2 linked regions of the Parafrankia discariae genome follow. The protein of the gene in region 2 interacts with the protein of the main gene of each other region in a pairwise test. Links are inferred from orthologs where the notes say so. Each region holds a gene or a part of one and is shown on either strand. Other genes may lie near its edges.

Region 1 (10,114 bases), on a different replicon or contig from region 2:
GGAGACGGTGGCCGCCCGGCTGTTCGCCCACCGCCTGCGGGTGGTGCGCATCGACAGCCGCTACGCCCCGTCGATCCGGGCCGTGCCGTCGCTGGGACAGATCGCGATGCTCGCCTTCGGCGGCGCCCTCGCCGTGCACGGCGAGCTCTCCCTCGGCACCTTCATCGCGTTCGCCACCTACCTGACCAGGATCAACCAGCCGATCCGCAACCTGGTCGCGCTGGTGACCCTGGCCCAGCAGGCCCGGGCCAGCGCCGAGCGGGTCTTCGAGGTGATCGACACCGGGCCCGCCGTCGTCCAGCGCCCGGACGCGGCCGACCTCGACGTCACCGCGGACCCCGCGAATCCCGCGGACCCCGCGAATCCCGCGGACCCCGCGAATCCCGCGGACCCCGCGGACGTGCCGGCGGCTGCGCCGGTGCCGCCGCGGCCGCCGGCACGTCCAGCGCGGGTGCGGCCGGTGCCGGGCGCCGCGGCTGTCGAGTTCGACGACGTCTCGTTCGGCTACCAGGACGGCCGGCCGGTCCTGGACGGCTTCCGGCTGGCGGTGGCGCCCGGCGAGACGGTCGCCCTCGTCGGCCGTTCCGGTTCGGGCAAGTCGACCGCCGCGGCGCTGCTCAGCCGCTTCTACGACCCGTCCGCGGGCGTCGTGCGGGTGTACGGGCATGACGTGCGCGATCTGACGCTGACGAGCCTGCGCGGGCTGACCGGTGTCGTCGGCGACGACGGCCTGCTGTTCTCGACCAGCCTGTGGGAGAACATCGCCTACGGCCGCCGGGACGCCCCGGCCGAGACGGTTCTCGCGGCGGCGCGGGCGTCGCGGGTCGACGAGTTCGCCACCGACCTGCCCGAGGGCTACCGGACCAGGGTCGGCGAACGCGGCCTGACCCTCTCCGGGGGCCAGCGCCAGCGGGTCGCGATCGCCCGGGCGATCGTCGCCGACACTCCCGTCCTCGTCCTGGACGACGCGACGTCCGCGATCGACGCGGAGGTCGAGGCGGAGATCCACCGGGAGCTGCGGACCGTCACCTCCAGCCGGACGACGCTGCTGATCGCCCACCGCCGGGCGACCCTGCGCCTGGCCGACCGGATCGGCGTCGTCGAGCACGGTCGGATCATCGACATCGGCACCCACGAGGAGCTGATCGAACGCTGCGCCGCCTACCGCGAGCTGATCACCCCGGACGACCCGGCCGACCAGGACACGCAGAGCACCCGGGACGCCGGGGACGGCCGGGACGACCCGGCCGACCAGGACGGCTTCCCGGCCCCGCGGCCGCGCGGGCCCGCCGAGGCGACCGCACCCGCCCGGGCGCCGGCGCCGGACGTCCCACCGGCGCCGGAGAGTCCGGCCGCACCGGACATCCAGGTCGCCGGCGTGCCCGAGCTGGACGGGCTGCCAGCGGCGCTGCGGCGCCGGGTGCTGGCGCTGCCGCCCGCCCTGGACACCCCGGACCTGGACCCGGAGGTCGTCCGCGCCCGCGACCCCCGGTTCGGGCTCGCCGCGATCGGCCGGCTGCTGTGGGCGTCCCTCACCGTGGCCTGGCTGCTGCTGGTCGTCGACAGCCTCACCACGCTGGCGCTGCCCATCCTGATCCGGCACGGCATCGACGAAGGCGTGACGGCACGCTCACTTTCGGTGGTGCTCGGCGCCGCCGGGGTCGGTTTCGCCGTGATCGCCGTCTCGTGGAGCGCGCACACCGCCCAGATCCGGGTGGTCGGCCGCCTCGGCGCGCGGGTCGGCTACCTGCTGCGGGTGAAGCTGTTCGCCCACCTGCAACGCCTCGGCCTCGACTTCTACGAGCGCGAGGCCAGTGGCCGGGTGATGACCCGGCTCACCTCGGACGTCGATCAGATCGCCGACTTCATGCAGAGCGACGCCGCGTCGTCCGCCGTCTCGGTTCTGACAGCGCTGGGCATCGCGATCGCGCTGGTCGTCATCGACCCCGGCCTGGCACTGGCCGTGTTCGCGCTGGTCCCGCCGCTCGTCATCGGCACGGTGTTCTTCCGCGGACGGGCGGCGCGGGCGCACGCCGCCGCCCGGGAGAGCCTGGCCGAGCTCACCGCCGAGCTGCAGGAGAACGTCACCGCGATGCGGATCGTGCAGGTGTTCCGCCGCGAGCCCGACACCCTCGCGAGCTACCGCGACCGCAGCGCCACCTACCGCGACCAGCGACTACGTGCCGTCCGGTACCTCGCCTTCTACTTCCCCTACATCCAGCTGCTGTCGACGGCGGCGAGCGTGGCGGTGCTGATCGTCGGCTCCGGGCGGGTGCACGCCGGGACGCTGACCATCGGCGCGCTCGCCGCCTACCTGCTCTACATCGAGCTGTTCTTCGCGCCGATCCAGGATCTCGCCGAGGTGTTCGACGAGTACCAGGCGGTCATGGTGGCGCTGCGGCACGGCCGGGAGCTGATGACCGTCCCGCCCACCCCGGCGGACGCCCCGCGGGCGCGGCCGGTCAGGCGGCTGCGCGGCGAGATCAGCCTCACCGGCGCCGGCTTCGCCTACCCGGGCTCCGCCACGGCCGCGCTGCGGGACGTGAACGTCACCATCCCCGCCGGCCAGACGGTGGCGCTGGTCGGCCGGACGGGTTCCGGCAAGTCGACCCTCACCAAGATCATCGCACGCTACTACGACCTCACCGAGGGCACTCTGAGCGTCGACGGTGTCGACGTCCGCGAGTACGCGCTGGCCGACTACCGACGGCGGCTGGGCCCGGTCCCCCAGGAGGCCCACCTGTTCGCGGGCACGGTCCGCGACGCGATCGCCTACGGACGTCCCGACGCGCCGGACGAGCAGGTCCGGGCGGCCGCGCGCGCCGCGGGAGCCGCGGAGATGATCGCCGGGCTGCCCGGTGGCTACGGCTACCGGGTGCGCGACCAGGGCCGGAACCTCTCCGCCGGCCAGCGCCAGCTGCTCGCCCTCGCCCGCGCCCACCTGGTCGGGCCGGACATCCTGCTGCTCGACGAGGCGACGGCCGCCCTCGACCTCGCCTCCGAGGCGGCGGTCGCCCGCGCCGCCGCCGAGGTCGGGCGGTCCCGCACCACGCTGGTGGTCGCGCACCGGCTGACCACCGCCGCCCGCGCCGACCGCGTGCTGGTGCTGGACGGCGGCCGTCTCGTCGAGGACGGCACGCACGGCGCGCTGATGGCGGCCGGTGGCCACTACGCCCGGCTGTGGGCGGCCTACGCGCACGAGCACCGCCTGGAACTCCCGACGGCCGCCGGCCCGGGGTCCGCCGGTCCGCCCACGGCCCCGGTGGACGCCGGTCCCGCCGCGGCGCGGTGACCGCGGGGCGGGTTCAGTCGCCGCGCTCGGCGCCGCGGTCGGGCGCGCTCATGTCCCCCGTCCCGGGCGTGCCGTCGGCGAGCCCGTAGCGCAGGTACACGATGCCCTTCGGGCCGGCCGCCGGCGGTTCGAGGAGGGTGAGGTTCGTGGGCACCGCGCCGGTGTCGAACACCTTCTTCCCGACGCCGAGCACGATCGGGTGCATCCAGAGGTCGAGCCGGTCGAAGAGCCTCTCCCGCAGCAGGGTCTGCACCAGGTTCAGGCTCCCGACGACCTTCACGTGCTCGTGCCGGTCCCGGAGCTCGCGCACCGCGCCGGCCAGATCCGGGCCGAGCCGCGTGGACCCGGCCCACGACAGGTCGGGCCGGCCACGGGAGGCCACGTACTTCGGGACGCTGTTGAAGAGCGTGGCGATCTCGTCGTCCGGGCCGCCGGTGGTCTGGTGCGGCCAGTAGGCGGCGAAGATGTCGTAGGTCCGCCGGCCGAGCAGGAGGGCGTCCGTGCCCTCGTACGCGGCCCCGACCTGCGCCCCGGAGACCTCGTCCAGCAGGGGCGCCTGCCAGCCGCCGAACGGGAACCCCACCGGGTCCTCCTCGGGGCCGCCGGGCGCCTGCCCGACGAGGTCGAGGGTCGCGAACAGCTCGATGTGGATGAGGCCCATGCCGTACTCCCGCTGAGTTGGTTGTCCCGGTCGTCAGGTAGACCCGCGGGCGCCGGCGGACTCATCGCCGCGACGGCGGTGACGCGGCGGTGACGCTAGGCGGGACGGCTGTGCGCGGCGAGGAACTCCCAGATGACACGGCTCGCGTCGGGGTCGTCCGGAGCGTCGTCGGCGCGCGGGCGGATCCTGGTTCCGCCCGGCCACGCGTGCCCGCCCCCGCCCACGGTGTAGAGGACGACGTCGGCGCCCCGGGCGCAGCCCGAGTAGGTCGTACGGACCACCGCGCCGTCCGGGACCGCAGTCGGCTCCGGAACCCAGGCCCCACCGGGTCCGACGGAGCCCGCGGGGAGGGTGCCGACGTCCCCGTCGAGGGCGGGCGTCGCCGCGCACCTGTTGTTCTCGGCCCAGAACTGGACGGCGTAGCCGACCGACCGGTCCACCCGGTCGTTCTCGGTGCCGATCCCGCGCACCGTTGACCGTCCACCCGCGTACGGGACGTTCTCGTCGGCGGTGCCGTGGACGGCCAGCACGGGCACGGGCCGCTCGGGATCGCAGCCCGCCACGTCCATCGCCCCGGCCACCGGGGCGATGATCGCGACCCTCCCGGACAGCTCGCAGCCGACCCGGTAACTCATCATGGCTCCGTTGGAGAGCCCGGTGATCCCGACCCGGTCCAGGTCGACGGGATACCGCCGGGCGAGGTCGTCGAGCAGCGCGCCGATGAAGGCGACGTCGTCGACGCCGTTGTCCCGGGCGAATCCGCAGCAGTCGCCGGCGTTCCAGGTGAGCAGGCGACCACCCGCGCGGGCCGTCCCGTCGGGGTAGACGGCGAGGAAGCCGGCCTCGTCAGCCAGCTCGCTGAACCCGGTCTGCCGCTCGGTGATCTCCCCGTTGCCCCCACCGCCGTGCAGGACGATCATCACCGGCAGGTCGGCGCCCCCGGCCGCCGGGACGTGCACGCGGTAGGAGCGTTCCCGCCCGTCCACCGTCAGGGAGCGCACCTCGGTGCCAGCCCCCGCCGATCCCGAAGTCCCCGAGGACGACGGGGACGGGGACGACGGGGCCTGCGGGGCTGGTCGGGGGGGAGCCGCCGCCCGGGAGCACCGGCCCGCCGCGCTGGCAGCCGCCGGCGAGCAGCGCGACGACGAGCCCGCACCCGACGGCCACCAGCAATCTGACGCGCATGCCACCTCCCGGACCCGGCCGTCGGCCGACGGCCCGGACGGTAGCCGGCCAGGATCTGAGTCAGGTGAGAATGACGGACCGCCAGGTCAGTCGGCGGCCACCCGGCGGCGGCGGGCGATCTCGGAGAGGGCGATGCCGGTCGCGACCCCGGCGTTCAGGGACTCCACCTGGCCCGCCATCGGGATGCGCACCCGCAGGTCACAGCACTCACCGACGAGCCGGGACAGGCCCTTGCCCTCCGACCCGATCACCAGCACCAGCGGGTCGGTCGCGACCTGAAGCTCGTCCAGGGAGACCTCGCCGTCCGCCGCGAGGCCCACGACGAACAGGCCCGACTCGGCGAACGAGCGCAGGGTGCGGGTGAGGTTCACCGCGCGCGCGACCGGCAGCCGCGCCGCGGCACCCGCGGAGGTCTTCCACGCGGCGGCCGTCACCCCGGCGGCGCGCCGCTCCGGCACGACGACGCCGTTCGCGCCGAACGCCGCCGCCGAACGGACGACCGCGCCGAGGTTACGCGGGTCGGTGACCCCGTCGAGCGCGACGACCAGCCCGGGCGCCGCGGCCCGCGCCGCCGCGAGCACGTCGTCGGGGTGGGCGTACTCGAACGGCGGGACGGACAGCGCGAGGCCCTGATGCGGCGCGGTGCCGCACAGGCGGTCGAGCTCGAACCGGCCGATGTCGACCACGGCCAGCCCGGCCCGGCCGGCGAGGCGCCGGGCGTCGGCGATCCGCTCGTCGAAGTCCAGGCCGCCGGCGATGTACAGCGTGGTGGCGGGCACGCCGGCCCGCAGTGCCTCGACGACCGAGTTGCGCCCGACCACGAGCTCGTCGGTCTCGACCCGCCGCGAGCCGGCGGCTCCCGCCCCGCCGTGACCGTGCGCTCCATGGCCGTTGTGCGCCCCGTGACCGCCCGCGCGGCCCGCGCCGCTGGCGCCGGCCGATCCGCCGGTGCCCCGCTCGGCCCGGGGACGCTCGGCCCGGGGACGCTCGCGCTCGTCGGCCGACTGGCCGCCCGGGCGCTTCGCCGCCGCCCGCGTGCCGGCGGCGGTCACGGCCGCGCGCCGCTGGGCCGGATGGCCGGGACGCATCTCGGCCGGCGGCGTCGCGCCCTTGCCCTGCAGCGCCTTGCGGCGCTGGCCGCCGCTGCCGACCGCCGCGCCCTTGCGGTGGGAGCCGGCCTTCCCGGCCCGGCCTCCCTGACCGCCGCGGGCGATCCCGCGACCGCCTCGACCCTGGCCACCGGCCATCACAGTCCACCTCGTCACTAGCCCGTCGGGTCGTGAACCCGCCCGGCGAGCCCACGATCGTCCGACCGCGTCAGCGGGCCCGTGCTGGCCCCGCGCAGGGCCGGTGCAGGCCCTGTGCGGCCCTGCGCAGGCCCTGTGCTGCCCTGCGGCGGCCACGCCGCGACGCCGGTCGTCCATCAACGGTATCCGGAATAGACACATCACACGGCGGGCACCGCCAGGCGATGACATCGAGGCACCGGCCGACGCGCGGACGGGCCGAGGAGAACGCCGACCACGGAGCGGGCGACCGAACGGGCCACAGCGACGCCCACAGACCGCACCAGTTCAGCGAGACGGTCCGCGAGCGGGCGGCCGGCTACCTATCCTCGGTACCAGGACGTCCCCCGGCCTCGGGGGCGCCGGCCGCCCTCGGGGCCGGCCGCCCCGGCGGTGCCGTCGGGCGGGCCACACCACCCGGTGGAGGTGGCCGCGCGCATGGACAGGAGGCGGATGGACAGCGGGCGGATGGACAGCGCCTCCCGGCCCGGTCGCGGGCGGTGAGCCGGTGCCCGCATCCGGCACGGACGATCTCGACGCCGCCCTGCGGGCGCTCGAGAAGACCGTCGCGGCCCAGGCCGGCGTCCTGCTCGACCTGGAGCACAGCCCCGAACGCGCGCTGCTCGACCCGGCGCGGCTGAGCGGCGTCACCCAGGCCGAGGCCCTCGCCGTGATCGCCGTCCTGGCGGACGTCTGGCGGGCGTTCGCGGCCCTGCGCGAGGTCGCCGAAGCCGCGCGAAGCCTGCGCGGCCGGCGCTCCCGGGTGGACGCGAGGACCCTGGCGGAGCTCACCGCGCTGCTGTACGGACGTTCGGTGCCGGACGTCCTCCCCGGAGCGGGGATCCTTCCGATGCCGCGGATCGGCCCGGCGGCGCGGATCGGCCCAGCGGCACAGGTCCGCCCGGCCATGGAGGTCCGCCCGGTCGCGAAGGTCCGGCCGGTCGCGGAGACGGGCCCGGGGAAGGTGCGCCCGGCCGAGCTGGCCCGCCGGATGGACGCGGCCCTCACCGCGGTGCGGGGGCGGATGCGGCTCGTCCTCGGCGTGCGCGACACACTGCTGGCCGAGATCGCCACCGGCAACCGGGCCGTCGCCGAGACGAGCGTGCTCGCGGCCCGGCTCGGGCTCGCGCCCGGTGACGCCGGACTGGTCGCGGCCCGGCGGCTGCTGGCGGAGCTCTCCGCCGCCGCGCGCCGCGACCCCCTGGGGATCCCGCCGGGGCTGCGCGCCCGTACCGAGGCCGCGGTCGCCGCGGCCGCGCGCTCGACGGGTGATCTCGCCCGGCGCCACGACGGCCTCGACGCCGATCTGGCCGCCGCGGGCGCGCTGCTCGCCGAGATCACCCGGCTGGACGACGCCGCCCGCCGCGACGCCGGCCTCGCGACCGGCCGGATCCGTGGGCCGGGGCCGCTGTACCGCCTGGCGGACGGCTGGCGGGACGACCAGCGCCACGGCCTGGCGCCCTGGCTCGTCCGGCTGCGCGCCCAGGCGGCGGCGGGCCGCTGGAAGGAGTCGAGCCGGGGGCTGGCCCGCTGGCTGGAGGTGGCCGAGGCGACCCACATATCCGTCCAGCGGATCGCCGCCGCGAACGGCGCCGCTCTACGCCGGCGAGAGGAGCTGCGCGGCCTGCTCGGTGCCTGGGAGGCCAAGGCGGCCCGACTGGGCCTCACCACGGACCCGGGCCTGCTCCCACTGGCCAGCGCCGCCCGCCGCGAGCTGTACTCGGCGCCGACCGATGTCGAGCGCGCCGCCGGCCTCGTCAACGACTTCGGCGCCGCCCTCGCCGCCCGGGACGGCTCGCCCGCCCGGGACGTCCGGGCCGAACGAGAGGTCCGGCCCGCCGGGGGGATCCCGCCCGCCCGAGATCGATCCGGCTCGCGCACCCAACCGATCCCGCCCCCGCAGACCGCGCCGCACCCGCGGCCGGCACCGCCGGTCCCGGCCGCGCGGCCCACCCGGCACACCCAGCCCACCTGGCCCGCACGGCGCACCCGGGCCCGGCGACCGACGGGGATCGCCGGGGGCGGGCAGCCCACCGGGATCGGGAGCTCCACCCGTCCCGAGGCGGTGACGTGACCCGCGGGCCCTCGGTCCGCGGGCGGGACCGGGGCACCCCACGTGAGCCGGCCGCGCGCTGCCCCGTCTGCGCCGGGCCGATCGGCCGCGGGCGGTTGGGGCCGCCCGCCCGGGATCGCGGCTTCTGCCCGCGCTGCCGGACCCCCTACTCCTTCGCGCCCCCGTTGCGCGCCGGGGACGTCGCCGGCGGCTACCGGATCGTCGAGTGCCTGGCCGAAGGCGGCCCCGGGCCCGCCGGTTGGGTCTTCTCCGCGGTCGACCCGCGCGGCCCGGCCGGCGCCGACGGGGCCACCGGCACGACGGGCACCGGCGGAACGGGCACCGGCCAGGGCGTCCCGGGGCGGCGGGTGGTCCTCAAGAGCGTTCGCCGCGCCGGTGTGCGCCCGTCCGGGCGGCTGGGCCTGCGCCCGGGTCGCCGGCTGCCACCGGACCCGCCGCTGCGACATCCGGCGATCGTCGGGACGCTGGGCGAGGTCCGGCACGACGGTGTCGTCTACGTGGTGATGGAGCTGGTGAGCGGGCCGTCGCTGACGGAGCTGCTCCGGTCCCGGCGGGCGGCGCGCGGTGGGACGCCGGCGCCGCTGCCTGTTCCGGAGGCGGTCGCCGGGGTGCTCCGGCTGCTGTCCGCGCTGGAGTACGTCCACGACCGCGGGTACGTCTTCTGCGACCTGGCACCGGGAAACGTGGTGTGGGACCGCGATCGGGTGACGCTTATCGATCTTCAGGCGATCCGGGAGCCCGGCCGGCGCGGCGGCACCTTCCACGTGACGGCGGGTTTCGACGCCCCCGAGCTGACCGTGAGCCCCCCGTCGGTGGGTTCTGACCTCTACGCTCTCGGCAGGCTGTTGGCAACCGCGGTACTCGACTTCCCGAACAGAGCGTCAACCTACCGATACACCCTTCCCGCCCAGGAGGTCGACCAGGTGCTGGCTCGGCACGAATCGCTGCGCCGGTTCCTCCTTCGTGCCACCGCGGCGGATCCGGCGCACCGGTTCGCCAGGGCCGCCGAGATGGCCCGCGAGCTCGCCGCGATCGCGGCGGACGGCGCTCCCGCACCGGTCGGGGAAGCCGTCGCGGCGCGGAGAAACAGCGTGCCCACCAGGGAAAAGGTGGGAGACGTGGCGGAGGTTACGGAGAGCGGCGGCGACGAGGGCGTACTGGAGACAGGGCTCCGGCCGATCCCAGGAGCACGGGCGGACGCTGGCACCGAAGGGGGCACCGAGATCACGGGCGTCGACGCATCTGGCGGATCATGCCACTATTCATTTCGGCGTACTTGGATTTGAGCAGGTCGTCGTGATATATCCGGTCCCCACAGGACGGGCAGGAGGCACTCACCACATGGCTCCGCGCACACCGCCCAGACTCGCCGTCCCCGGCGGGCCGGTCCAGCGGCCGGTGGCCTGACTGTGGACCTCAACCCCCGACACGGGCAGGGCTACCCCGGGCACGGTTATCCCCCCGAGCGCCCGGACTCGCCGCGCCCGAGCGCCGGCTACGCCGAGAGCACCCCCCACCCCGGGGGCTATCCAGGTGACGATCCTCCGACCGAGAGCTACCGGGCGGAGGAGTTCCGAACCGATGATCAGCCTACTGAAAGCTACCCGGCGGACCAG
Region 2 (10,168 bases):
TCGCCGGCCCGCCGCCGGGCCTCCACCCAGCGGGCGACCGCGGTCTTGAGGCCCGAGAAGGAGAAGTCGAACGTGCCATCCCCCGCCTTGGCGCGTGGGAACGGGATGTCCGGGCTGCCCTCCCGGGCCGCCGCGTCGATCGGCGGGCCGCCCGGGAACGGCATCCCGAGCAGCCGGGCGACCTTGTCGTAGGCCTCCCCCGCGGCGTCGTCCACCGTGGCCCCCAGCGACTCCACCGGCTCGGCGGCGAGGTCGGGGACCAGCAGCAGCGAGCTGTGCCCGCCGGAGACCAGCAGCGCCACCGCCGGACGCGGCAGCGGGCCGTGCTCGAGCGTGTCGACGGCGACATGCGCGGCGAGATGGTGCACCCCGTGCAGCGGGACGCCCAGCGCCAGCGCGTAGGCCTTCGCCGCGGCGACCCCGACCAGCAGGGCGCCGGCCAGCCCCGGGCCGGACGTCACCGCGACGGCGTCGACGTCGCGGGGACGCAGGCCGGCACGGCGCAGCGCCAGCTCGATCGTCGGGACCATCGCCTCCAGATGCGCCCGCGCGGCGATCTCGGGCACCACACCGCCGTACCGGGCGTGCTCGTCGACGGAGGAGGCGAGCGCGTCGGCGAGCAGCTCGCCACCGCGGACGAGACCGACGCCGGTCTCGTCGCACGAGGTCTCGATGCCCAGAACCAGCGGTCGGGCCGGTGCCCTCATGTCCTGCCCCCCGTCACGGTGCCGACGGCCCGCACGAGGCGGCTCCGGCTCTCATGAGGCGGCTCTGGTGTCCCGCAGGACGGCCGCCTCGATCCGGTCCAGCAGCGTCCCGTAACCGACGGTGTCGATCGGCCGGACGCGCATCACGTAGGCGTCTCCGCCCGACGGCTGGTAGTAGCCGCGGCGGACACCGAGATCGACGAAGCCGAGCCGGGTGTAGAGGGCCCGCGCCGGCCGGTTGTCGGTACGGACCTCGAGCCCGCAACTGCGGGCGCCCCGCCGCCGCGCCTCCCGGAGCTGGGCGATCATCAGGCGCGACCCGAGGTGACGCCCACGCATGGCCGGGAGGACCCCGATCGTCTGGATGTAGGACTCGTCGCCCTGCAGTGCCAGCCCGGCGTAGCCGACGATCGAGCCGTCCGCGACCGCGGCCAGGTAGTGCCGGTTGTCACCCTGCGCGAGCTCGGACCAGAAGAGCTCGCCCGACCAGGGGTCCAGGTCGAACACCTGCCGTTCCAGGGACGCGATCTCGCCCAGGTGCCACCAGCGCATCGGCACGAGGTCGACGTCGCCCGGTGCCGGGTCTGGCACCGGGTTGACAGCAGCCGCGCTCATACCGGCATCGTCCCGATCGGCGCGGCTCCGGCCGGCGTGCCTCCGGCGGACGTCGGCCCGGTGGCGGCGGCCGGCGCCCGCGCCGGCTCCGGGCGCGAAGCGGTGACGGGCTTGGGGCCACGGGGCTCGGCGGCGTCGGGGCGCCGCAGGTAGAGAGGGGTGAGCGGGCCGGGATCACGCCCACCCGCGATGTCCGCCGCGACGAGGCCGGCGAGCAGCTCCGGCGCCGGATACTCCGGCTCGGCTCCACCTCGCCCACCGGCGGGCGGAGTGCCGAAGCCGGCGAAGGCATCCGGATACAGGCCGGTGCCGGGTCCGGTCACCCGTTCGACGCCGGCGGCGCGCAGCTGCGCGGCGACCGCCGCCGGAGCGCCCACGCCCGGCTCACCGACGCGCGTTCCGCCCTGGTAGCGGGCCCAGAAAACCTCACGGCGACGCGCGTCGGTGACGACGCCGACCGGGCCGGTCGTCGCGGCCCCGATGCCGTCCAGGGAGCAGACGCCGTAGACGGGGACACCGAGCGCGGCGGCGAACGCGGCCCCGGTGACCATGCCGACGCGCAGGCTGGTGAACGGGCCCGGGCCGGCCCCGACGACGACGGCGAGCACCTCGGGCGGCCGGACGCCGGCCGTGTCGAGCACGTCGCGCGTCAGCGGCGCCAGCAGCTCACCGTGGCGGCGGGCGTCCCAGACCACCCGGGAGGCACGGACCGACGGCCCGGCGGGCGGCGAGCCGAACTCGACCAGCGCGACCGCGCAGGCCGCCGTCGAGGTGTCGAGCGCCAGGACGAGCACCCGACCAGCCTACGGACCCGAGCGACCGGGCCCACACCCGGCGCGCGGCAACCGGCGCGCGGGGCTGATCGATCCGTGTGCCGAGCATCTGCTCGGCCGATCGGCCGGCGCGTCCGCACCGGCCTCCGGAAGGACTCCCGCGCCACCGACTCCCCGGAAATCAGCAGAAAACCCGCGGGACGGCGCCGGCGACGATGAAACTCCCGCGGACGCGTCAAAGACCGGAGAATCAGTCGTATGCCCGACGGGAATATCGGGCCGGAAATCCGCGCGGGCGAAAGAAACGCATTCCCCGGCAGTCGCGGCCGGTAACAAGAGGTAACACGGCGCCGGCCCGGACCCCCGAGCCCCCGGCCCGAGACCCCCGAGAAATCACAACGGAGGCACCACCAGAACCACGCGGCCCGACCGGAGCAGGCCGGACCAGCGGAGCGGGGCCGAGCCGGCGCGGCCACCGCCACCACCGGAAAACCAACAGGAACCAAACGTTCCGGGTGGCGCGGCGGCCCCGCACCACGGTCGCGCCGCGGTCTGACCGCGGCCGGACGCGTCAGACCGGTCCCGGCAGGTGCGCCGGGACCGGTCCGGGAGGGAACCTAGTGGGTCAGCCGGCCGGCGCCGCCGGAGCGGAGCCTGATCCGGGGGTCCACGCCGCCGGCCGACGCGCCGGTGCGAGCCAGTACCGGCCCGGCGCCGAGGGCGCCCGCACCGCGCGTCGCGATCCCGCCGGAACCGGCGGCTCCGTGGCGGCGCGCGGCCGAGGGGGGCGAGGAGGGCGAGGCCGGCAGGGCCGGCCCGGGGGCCGGAGCGACCGGGGGGACCGGGCCGGCGGAGGCCGCCTGCGCACCGGAGCCCGCCGGCGGGAAGGCCGGCCGCAGGGGGGTCCAGCCCGTGTAGCCGAGCATCCGCAGCGCCGAGGCGGTGAGCTTCTGCGCGACCTGCTCGACCGACCAGCCGAGGGTGTCGAGCAGGTCGACGATCACCCGCTCGTCGAAGACCGAGGCCCACAGCAGCACCGCGTACTCCGGTTCCTGGGGGGGCAGCACACCGCCGTCCACCAGGCCGAGCACGACCGGCGAGAGCACCTGGTGCAGCTTGGAGACGAGGTCGTCACGGCCCTGCAGCCGGGCGAGGTACCCCTGGGCGGAGCGCACGTGCACCGCCGCCCGACCCCACCGCGCGGCCGAGCGGACCCACACCTCGCAGACGACCTCGAAGTTGCCCAGGTGGTCCTCGCCGACCGCCAGGGCGCGGATGTCGGTCACCAGCACGTCGATGAGCTGGAGGTAGTACACGTCGAGGGCGTCATGGACGTCGACGAAGTGGCGGTACGCGGTCGCCGTCGAGACACCCGCCTCCGCGGCGAGGTCCACCAGACTGAAGCGACGGCCGTTGCGGGCGAGGAGCCGGCCCACGGCGTCGAGCAGATCACGCCGACTCGCGAGGAAGTCACTGCGTGTGCGACGAGACCGGGTCGACCGCTCGACCGGAGCGTCCACAAGGTCGGCAGCGGTGCTGCTGCGCACTCGCCCCCCTCTCCCGGCCACTACGGGCCATCCCGGTTCTCCGCGGCCGCACATGAAGCAGTCGAGCCGCTACATGCATGAACTTCGCGCCTACGCCGCCAATATAGCGGAACAACTCACAAACTACAGAACGTTGACTATTTGTCCTCAAGGGCTACTTGCCACGACACGGCCACCTGGGACGCGGTATAGGAACGGCGCCGGGGCCGAACATTAACACTGGGACATCTGACCTTAACATGATCTAGGTCACTCGCTGCTATGCCGCGGCTCACGTCCGGCCGGCAACGCCATTCCAGAACGTCAGCGGTAATTCACCGTTGGTGGGCCCCGATGTTCCTGGAATCACTTCGCCGGGTTACCCGAACATGCCCACCCGAATAGGTGCTAGGACGGCGCGGAGCCCGGCCGGGTGCCCGGCCGGCCCGGGAATTCCACCAGCGGCGGACGGTTCCCGCCCCGGGGCGGCCGGCAGGCGGAAGCCAGGCCCGCCCTCAGGACAGCGCGGCATCACAGCCGGCGCGGGGCCGGGCGCGGGCGGCGCGTCGTGCGCGGCACGGTTCCGCCGGCCGGGCCGGCCGACACCAACAGGCCGGCACCAACAGGTCGACGTGATCCGGCCCGAACTCGACGGCGGCCCCGCACACGCCCGGCCCGGTAGGAGGCCGGCACGGGCCCGCGGACGCCGACGAGGCCGGGTGCGCCGATGGCACGACCCGGCTAACCCGCCGCGGACCCCTGCGGGTGCGAGGTGAGGTCCGGCACGGCGAGCGAGGTCAGCCGGGTCGCCCAGTCGGCACCCGCCGGCCGCAGCCGCACGCGCCGCACCTCGCCGGCCTCGTCGCCGGCCGGACGGCTGATCTCCACCCGCAGATGTGCCCCGGCCAGCTGCTCCACCAGCCCCGAACCCCACTCGACCACGCACACGGACCGCCCGAGATCGGCGTCCAGGTCGAGATCGTCGACCTCGGCGACGCCGCCGAGCCGGTAGGCGTCCACATGCACCAGCGGCAACCGGCCGTCGGTGTGCACCCGGGCGAGGACGAACGTCGGCGACGTCACCGGGGAGCGCACCCCGAGGCCGGCCGCGAGCCCCTGGACGAACACGGTCTTGCCGGCGCCCAGCGGGCCGTCCAGGATGATCAGGTCACCGGCACGCAGCAGCGGCGCGAGGCGCGCGCCGAGCGCACGCATCCGGTCGGGATCCTCGACCGCGATCTCGGGGACGGCGGGCGTGGTCATCGGTGCGTATCCGTCCTCGTCCGTGGTTGGTGAGTGGTCGGTCGTCGGTGACGTCGGACCGGGACCGCCCGCCGGTGTCACCGGGCGTCACCGGCCCGCCGTCACGGCCCTACGCGGTCGGGTGCCCGCAGCGGTGCCCGGCGCGGCGGGCGGACCCGTTCGACCAGGTCGCGGATGGCCGCGTTCACCGCGGCCGGCCGCTCCAGCATGATCGCGTGCCCCGCGCCCTCCTCGACCCGCAGCTCGGCGTCGGGCAGCAGCTCGGCGAGGGTCAGGCTGTGCGGGAGCGGCGTCATCAGGTCGCCGTCCCCGACGAGCAGGATGGTGGGCGTGCCGCGGAGGTTGACGGCGGCGTCCAGCTTGTCATGGTCGAGCAGGGTGGACATGAAGGCGGCCATCACGGCGATCGGCGTGTCCCCCACCATCGTCTCCAGGAACGAGACGACGGACGGGGGTACGTCGGTCGAGCCGAAGCCGATCCGCCGGGTGATCTCCCAGGAGAAGTCGCTGCCGCGCCGGCGGGCCCGCTCGAACAGTGACGGGGCACTGCGCATGCCGACCGCGAGCCCGGGCAGCACCCGCCGCACGCCCCCCGTGATCAGCGCCGGCAGGCCGAAGGTCACCCGGGGGAGGTCACCCGCGCTGGTCGAGATGAGCGCCACCCCGATGACCCGGTCACCGAAGAGCTCCGGATGCTCCCCCGCCAGCGCGAGGATCGTCATGCCGCCCATCGAGTGGCCGATCAGGACGATCGGCCCTTCGGGGACCCGCTCGGTGAGGACCTGGTAGAGGTCGGCCGCAAGCTGGTCGATGGTGCAGTTCGCCGCCTCGGACGGGCCGGAGCGGCCGTGCGCGCGCTGGTCGTAGAAGACCATCGGGCCCAGGTCGCGCAGGGCGCGGTACTGGAACACCCAGGAATCGCCGTTCACGCAGAAGCCGTGCACGAAGACCAGCGTCGGCGCGGCGGAGCCGGTTCCGGGACGGGGCGGGGGATCCTGCGGCGTCTCCTCCACGTACAGCGGGACGCCGTCCGCCACGGCGACCACCAGGTCGACCCGGCCGCCGATCGGGCCGACCCGCTCCCGCTCCGGCAGGTCGGGTACGGCGCGGTGGCGCCGCACGGCCCGGCGCTCGGCGATCAGGCCGGCCGCGATCGCGGCTCCGACCAGGCCCACCGTGCCACCGCGGCGGGCGGCCCGGGAGCCCGCGGCGGACCCCGCCGCCCGCGCCACCACCCGCGCCGCGCCGGCGGTCGCGGTCAGGGCACCGGCCGCCCCCGCCGAACCGGCCGAGAGAGCGGCACGGGCGGCACCGGTCGAACGGGCGGCACCGCCGGTGGAACCGCGATCGGTTGGTGCGCCTGCCACCGTCTGCCCACCTTCCGGCCATGAAACGAACGACACCCCGATGATGCCCGATGGTGCCTGATGCCCGAAAGCGATGTCCTGAGCAGACTCGGGAGGACACGTCTCCACCCAGGCGGATACCCGACAGGGGATCACAGAGATCCACCGGGACCGGTCCGAGATCCTCCGCTAGCGTGGAGCTGGTCCAGCCGTGCGGTTGCGACCAGGGGAGGCGTCGTGAAACTGCGGTGGCGGAAGAGCAAACTGACCACGTCGCCCACGTATGGCGGCGCTGTCGACCTCGACGAGGATCTCGACGAGCTGGATGACGAGCTCACCGAGGCCGGGCCCGGGGCCGGGGCCCAGCCGGCCGGTCCCGCCCAGAGCGGGCCGGTGCTGCTGACGCTGACCACCCGCGACGAGATCGAGAAGGCCGCCGAGCGCGCGGCGAACCCGCAGCCGGTCCGTCGCCGGATGGAACGCGGCATGTTCGGCGGCGCCCCGGCCGGCCACGAACACGGCGGCGGCGCGTGCGGCACCGGCGGCTGTCGCTGACCAGCGGCCGCTGAGGCGGACCTGACCGGCCGACCAGTCGCGTCGGCCGGTCAGCCGTGCCAGCGGATCAAGCGGGTCAGATGTGCCGGCCGGTCAGACGTAGACGCGCGGTACCCGCGGGCCGATCCGGGTCACGATCTCGTAGTTGATGGTGCCGAGCGCGCGTGCCCAGTCGTCCGCGGTCGGCTCGCCCCGGTCGCCGGGGCCGAAGAGGATCACCTCGTCGCCCGCGCGCACCGGGTCGGCACCGACGTCCACGACGAACTGGTCCATGCAGACGGTGCCGGCGATGCGCCGCCGCCGGCCGCCCACCAGCACCTCGGCCACGTTCGTGGCCGAGCGGGGGATGCCGTCGGCGTAGCCGAGCGGGACGACGGCGAGGCCGGTCTCCGCCGACGTCCGGTAACGGTGCGCGTAGGAGACCCCGGTGCCCACCGGCACCCGCTTCACCAGCGCGGTACTGGCGTGCAAGGTCATCGCGGGCCGCAGCCCGAACGCGGACGGCGGCCCGATCTCGGGCCCCGGCGAGAGCCCGTACACCGACACCCCCGGCCGGACCAGGTCGAAGTGCGCCTCCGGGCTGACCAGTGTCGCGGCCGAGTTCGCGAGGTGGCGCACCTGCGGACGCAGCCCGGCCTTGCGGGCGACGTCCACCGCGTCACCGAACCGGCTGATCTGCGCCCGCACGGTCGGGTGGCCGGGCGCGTCGGCGAAGGCGAAGTGGCTCCACACGCCGACGACCTCGATCAGCCCGTCCGCCTCGAGCGCCACGGCGCTGTCGCACAGGCCGGGCCAGTCCTCGCCGGTGGCCCCGGCCCGCCCGAGACCAGTATCGATCTTGAGATGCACCCGCGCGGCCCGGCCGACACCGCGGGCGGCGGCGGCGAGGTCGTCGAGCGCCCAGCTGGCGGACGCGGAGAGGTCGACGTCCGCCGCGATGCCCGCGGCGAGGCGTTCGCCCGGTGCCGCCAGCCAGGAGAGCACCGGGACGGTGATCCCGGCGGCCCGCAGGGCCAGCGCCTCCTCCAGGAAGGCCGTCCCGAGCCAGCTCGCGCCGGCGTCCAGCGCGGCCCGGGCGCAGGGCAGCATCCCGTGCCCGTACCCGTCCGCCTTGACCACGGCCATGGTCGCCGCCGCGCCGGCGCGGGCCACGAGGGCCGCGACCGAGTCACGCACGGCGTCGAGTTCGATGGCCGCGTAGGCACGCGGCGGGTGCGACGGGTGCGGTGGGGGCGGCGGGCTCACTCCTCGACGCTAGCAAGCAGGTCCTCGATGACCCCGGGCAGGAGCCCGGGCAGGTCCGCGGCGGCGAGCGGCACGGGCCCGCGCTCCCCCGCCCGACCGTGCAGGAACGCGCCCACGGCGGCCGCGTACGGCGCCGACAGGCCCGCGGCCAGCAGGGAACCGGCGAGTCCGGTGAGAACGTCACCGGACCCGGCCGTTCCCAGCCACGGTGTTCCGGTCAGGTTGACGAAGGCCGTCCCGTCGGGAGCGGCGATGATCGTCCGGTTGCCCTTCAACAGCACGACGGCGCCGAGATCCCGCGCCGCCTGCCGGACCGTGCCGAGCCGGTCGGCCAGCAGACGTCCGGGTGTGTCGGCCTGGTCCCAGCCGAGGGCCGTGCCGGTCAGCCGGATGAACTCGCCCTCGTGCGGGGTCAGGACGACAGCGCCCCTGCGCTCCCGCAGCAGCTCCGGGCGGGCCGCGACGGCGGACGCGAGCGCGTCCAGCGCGCCGGCGTCCACGAGCAGGCCGGTACCGGACTGTTCGAGCAGCGCGTCGACGAGGCGCCGGGTGGCGTCGTCCGGTACGAGGCCGGGGCCGATCGCCCACGCCTGGACCCGGCCCACCCCGAGCATCGTCTCCGCGTCCCCCGCGTCGATCACCGTCAGCACGGATTCCGGATGGGCCCGGCGGACGTACTCGGCGGCGCCGGTCTCGGCGACCACCCGCAGGTAGCCCGCTCCGCCCCGCAGCGCGCCGCCGACCGCCAGCACCGCGGCCCCCGGATACCGGTCGCTGCCGCCGACGAGCCCGAGCACGCCGCGGGAGTACTTCGAGTCGGCCGCGGCCGGGACGGGCAACAGTCGGGCCACATCGCGGTCCTGTAGGGCGCGTAGGTCGGGCTCGGGCAGCGTCAGCCCGATGTCGACCAGCTCGACCCGCCCGGCGTGGACGGCGCCGGGCCCGACCAGCAGGCCACGCTTGTACGTGCCGAAGGTGACGGTGCTGGCCGCCCACACGGCCCCGTCCGCCACCGTGCCGGTGTCCGCGTCGACCCCGCTGGGCACGTCCACGGCCAGCGTCCGCCGGGCCGGCGCCAGCGCGGTGAGCCGGGCGTACGGTTCGCGCAGCCCGCCGCGGCCACCGATACCGAGCAGGCCGTCCAGGACGAGGTCGGCGGAGTCGACGAGGTCGGCGGCCGCGTCGATGCCCAGCCCCGCCGCGGCCGGCTCGACCGGGCCGGTGCGGTGCAGCCGCCCCCCGGCCGCACGGAGGGCCGCCGTCGCCTCGGGATGGGTCCGGCCGGGAGCGAGGGCGTGGACGCGGGCGCCGCGGGCGGCCAGCCGCGCGCCCGCCCACAGCGCGTCACCACCGTTGTCACCGGAACCGGCGAGGACGACGATCCGGGCGCCGTACACCCGGTCGAGACGGCGGACCGCGTGCGAGACGAGGCCGGACACGGCACGCTGCATGAGCCCGCCGGAGGGCAGGGACGCGAGCAGGGGCGCTTCGGCGTCCCGTACCTCGGCCACGGTGTGTGCTTCGAGCATGCGGTCATGCTCCCGCCGGAACTGCTCCCGGTCGCGCGGATCGGCCGCAGGCGCGGCGCGCTGCCGGACGGCGCCACACCGCGCGTACCGCGATGGGCGGGTCAGACGGCTCCGTGCTGGCGACCGTGCCAGGCGACCGTGGCCTCCCAGAGCACGTCCGCGACGACCTCGTTCTCGTCGGCGGCGTCGAGGAGCGTCTCCACCAGCTCCGCCCGCGGGACGCGGCTCAGGAACACCCGGATCGCCGCGTGCACGGGATCGTCGGCGAAGAGGTCCTCTGTGTGGCCCTCCTCCTCGTCGTCGTCGTCCGCCATCCCGGCCGAGCCCGTGGCGACCAGCGCGACCGCCACGGCATGGCGGCAGAAGACGCCGCCCGAACTGTCGGAACAGGTACAGGTGGAGCCGGGACCGTCCTCGCCCGCCTCCAGCCGGACCTGCTGGTGCCCGTCGTCGTCGACGGTTCCCGACGCGTTGGTCGGCCGGATCCGCAGCTGCTCCACCCGGCCGAGCAAAGCGAGGCTGACGCCCTCCATGAAGACGGCAGTGCCCGCGCGCTGGGCACACGCGCGTTCCTCGAAGGCGGCCTCGAGGGGGGTGACCGCCCCCTCA

What was found.
Region 1: the proteins of B056_RS0127685 (region 2) and rlmB interact in binary tests that used the Escherichia coli proteins (3 or more experiments, as listed by UniProt). The link is inferred for Parafrankia discariae from one-to-one orthologs.

What each region holds. Positions count from the first base shown.
Region 1 is NZ_KB891220.1:25,574-35,687, reverse strand. Bases 4,306-7,126 are described here. They hold rlmB (23S rRNA (guanosine(2251)-2'-O)-methyltransferase RlmB), read right to left. Parts: upstream 6,386-7,126; coding sequence 5,225-6,385; downstream 4,306-5,224. Other genes in these bases: B056_RS0118825 (hypothetical protein), read left to right, coding at 6,933-7,126; B056_RS37100 (alpha/beta hydrolase family esterase), read right to left, coding at 4,306-4,954. In the rest of the region: B056_RS0118845 (ABC transporter ATP-binding protein), read left to right, coding at 1-3,292; B056_RS0118840 (dihydrofolate reductase family protein), read right to left, coding at 3,306-3,953; more of B056_RS37100, read right to left, coding at 4,049-4,305; more of B056_RS0118825, read left to right, coding at 7,127-8,498; B056_RS0118820 (protein kinase domain-containing protein), read left to right, coding at 8,495-9,784; B056_RS0118815 (PP2C family serine/threonine-protein phosphatase), read left to right, coding at 9,908-10,114. UniProt on the Escherichia coli protein: Specifically methylates the ribose of guanosine 2251 in 23S rRNA.
Region 2 is NZ_KB891252.1:68,756-78,923, forward strand. What follows is about bases 7,294-10,168. They hold B056_RS0127685 (NAD(P)H-hydrate dehydratase), read right to left. Parts: upstream 9,560-10,168; coding sequence 8,027-9,559; downstream 7,294-8,026. Other genes in these bases: alr (alanine racemase), read right to left, coding at 7,294-8,030; B056_RS0127690 (SWIM zinc finger family protein), read right to left, coding at 9,661-10,168. Also shown: tRNA (adenosine(37)-N6)-threonylcarbamoyltransferase complex transferase subunit TsaD, read right to left, coding at 1-707; rimI (ribosomal protein S18-alanine N-acetyltransferase), read right to left, coding at 759-1,322; tRNA (adenosine(37)-N6)-threonylcarbamoyltransferase complex dimerization subunit type 1 TsaB, read right to left, coding at 1,319-2,116; B056_RS39760 (TetR/AcrR family transcriptional regulator), read right to left, coding at 2,713-3,642; tRNA (adenosine(37)-N6)-threonylcarbamoyltransferase complex ATPase subunit type 1 TsaE, read right to left, coding at 4,363-4,884; B056_RS0127670 (alpha/beta fold hydrolase), read right to left, coding at 4,986-6,251; B056_RS0127675 (hypothetical protein), read left to right, coding at 6,468-6,785; more of alr, read right to left, coding at 6,879-7,293. UniProt on the Escherichia coli protein: Bifunctional enzyme that catalyzes the epimerization of the S- and R-forms of NAD(P)HX and the dehydration of the S-form of NAD(P)HX at the expense of ADP, which is converted to AMP.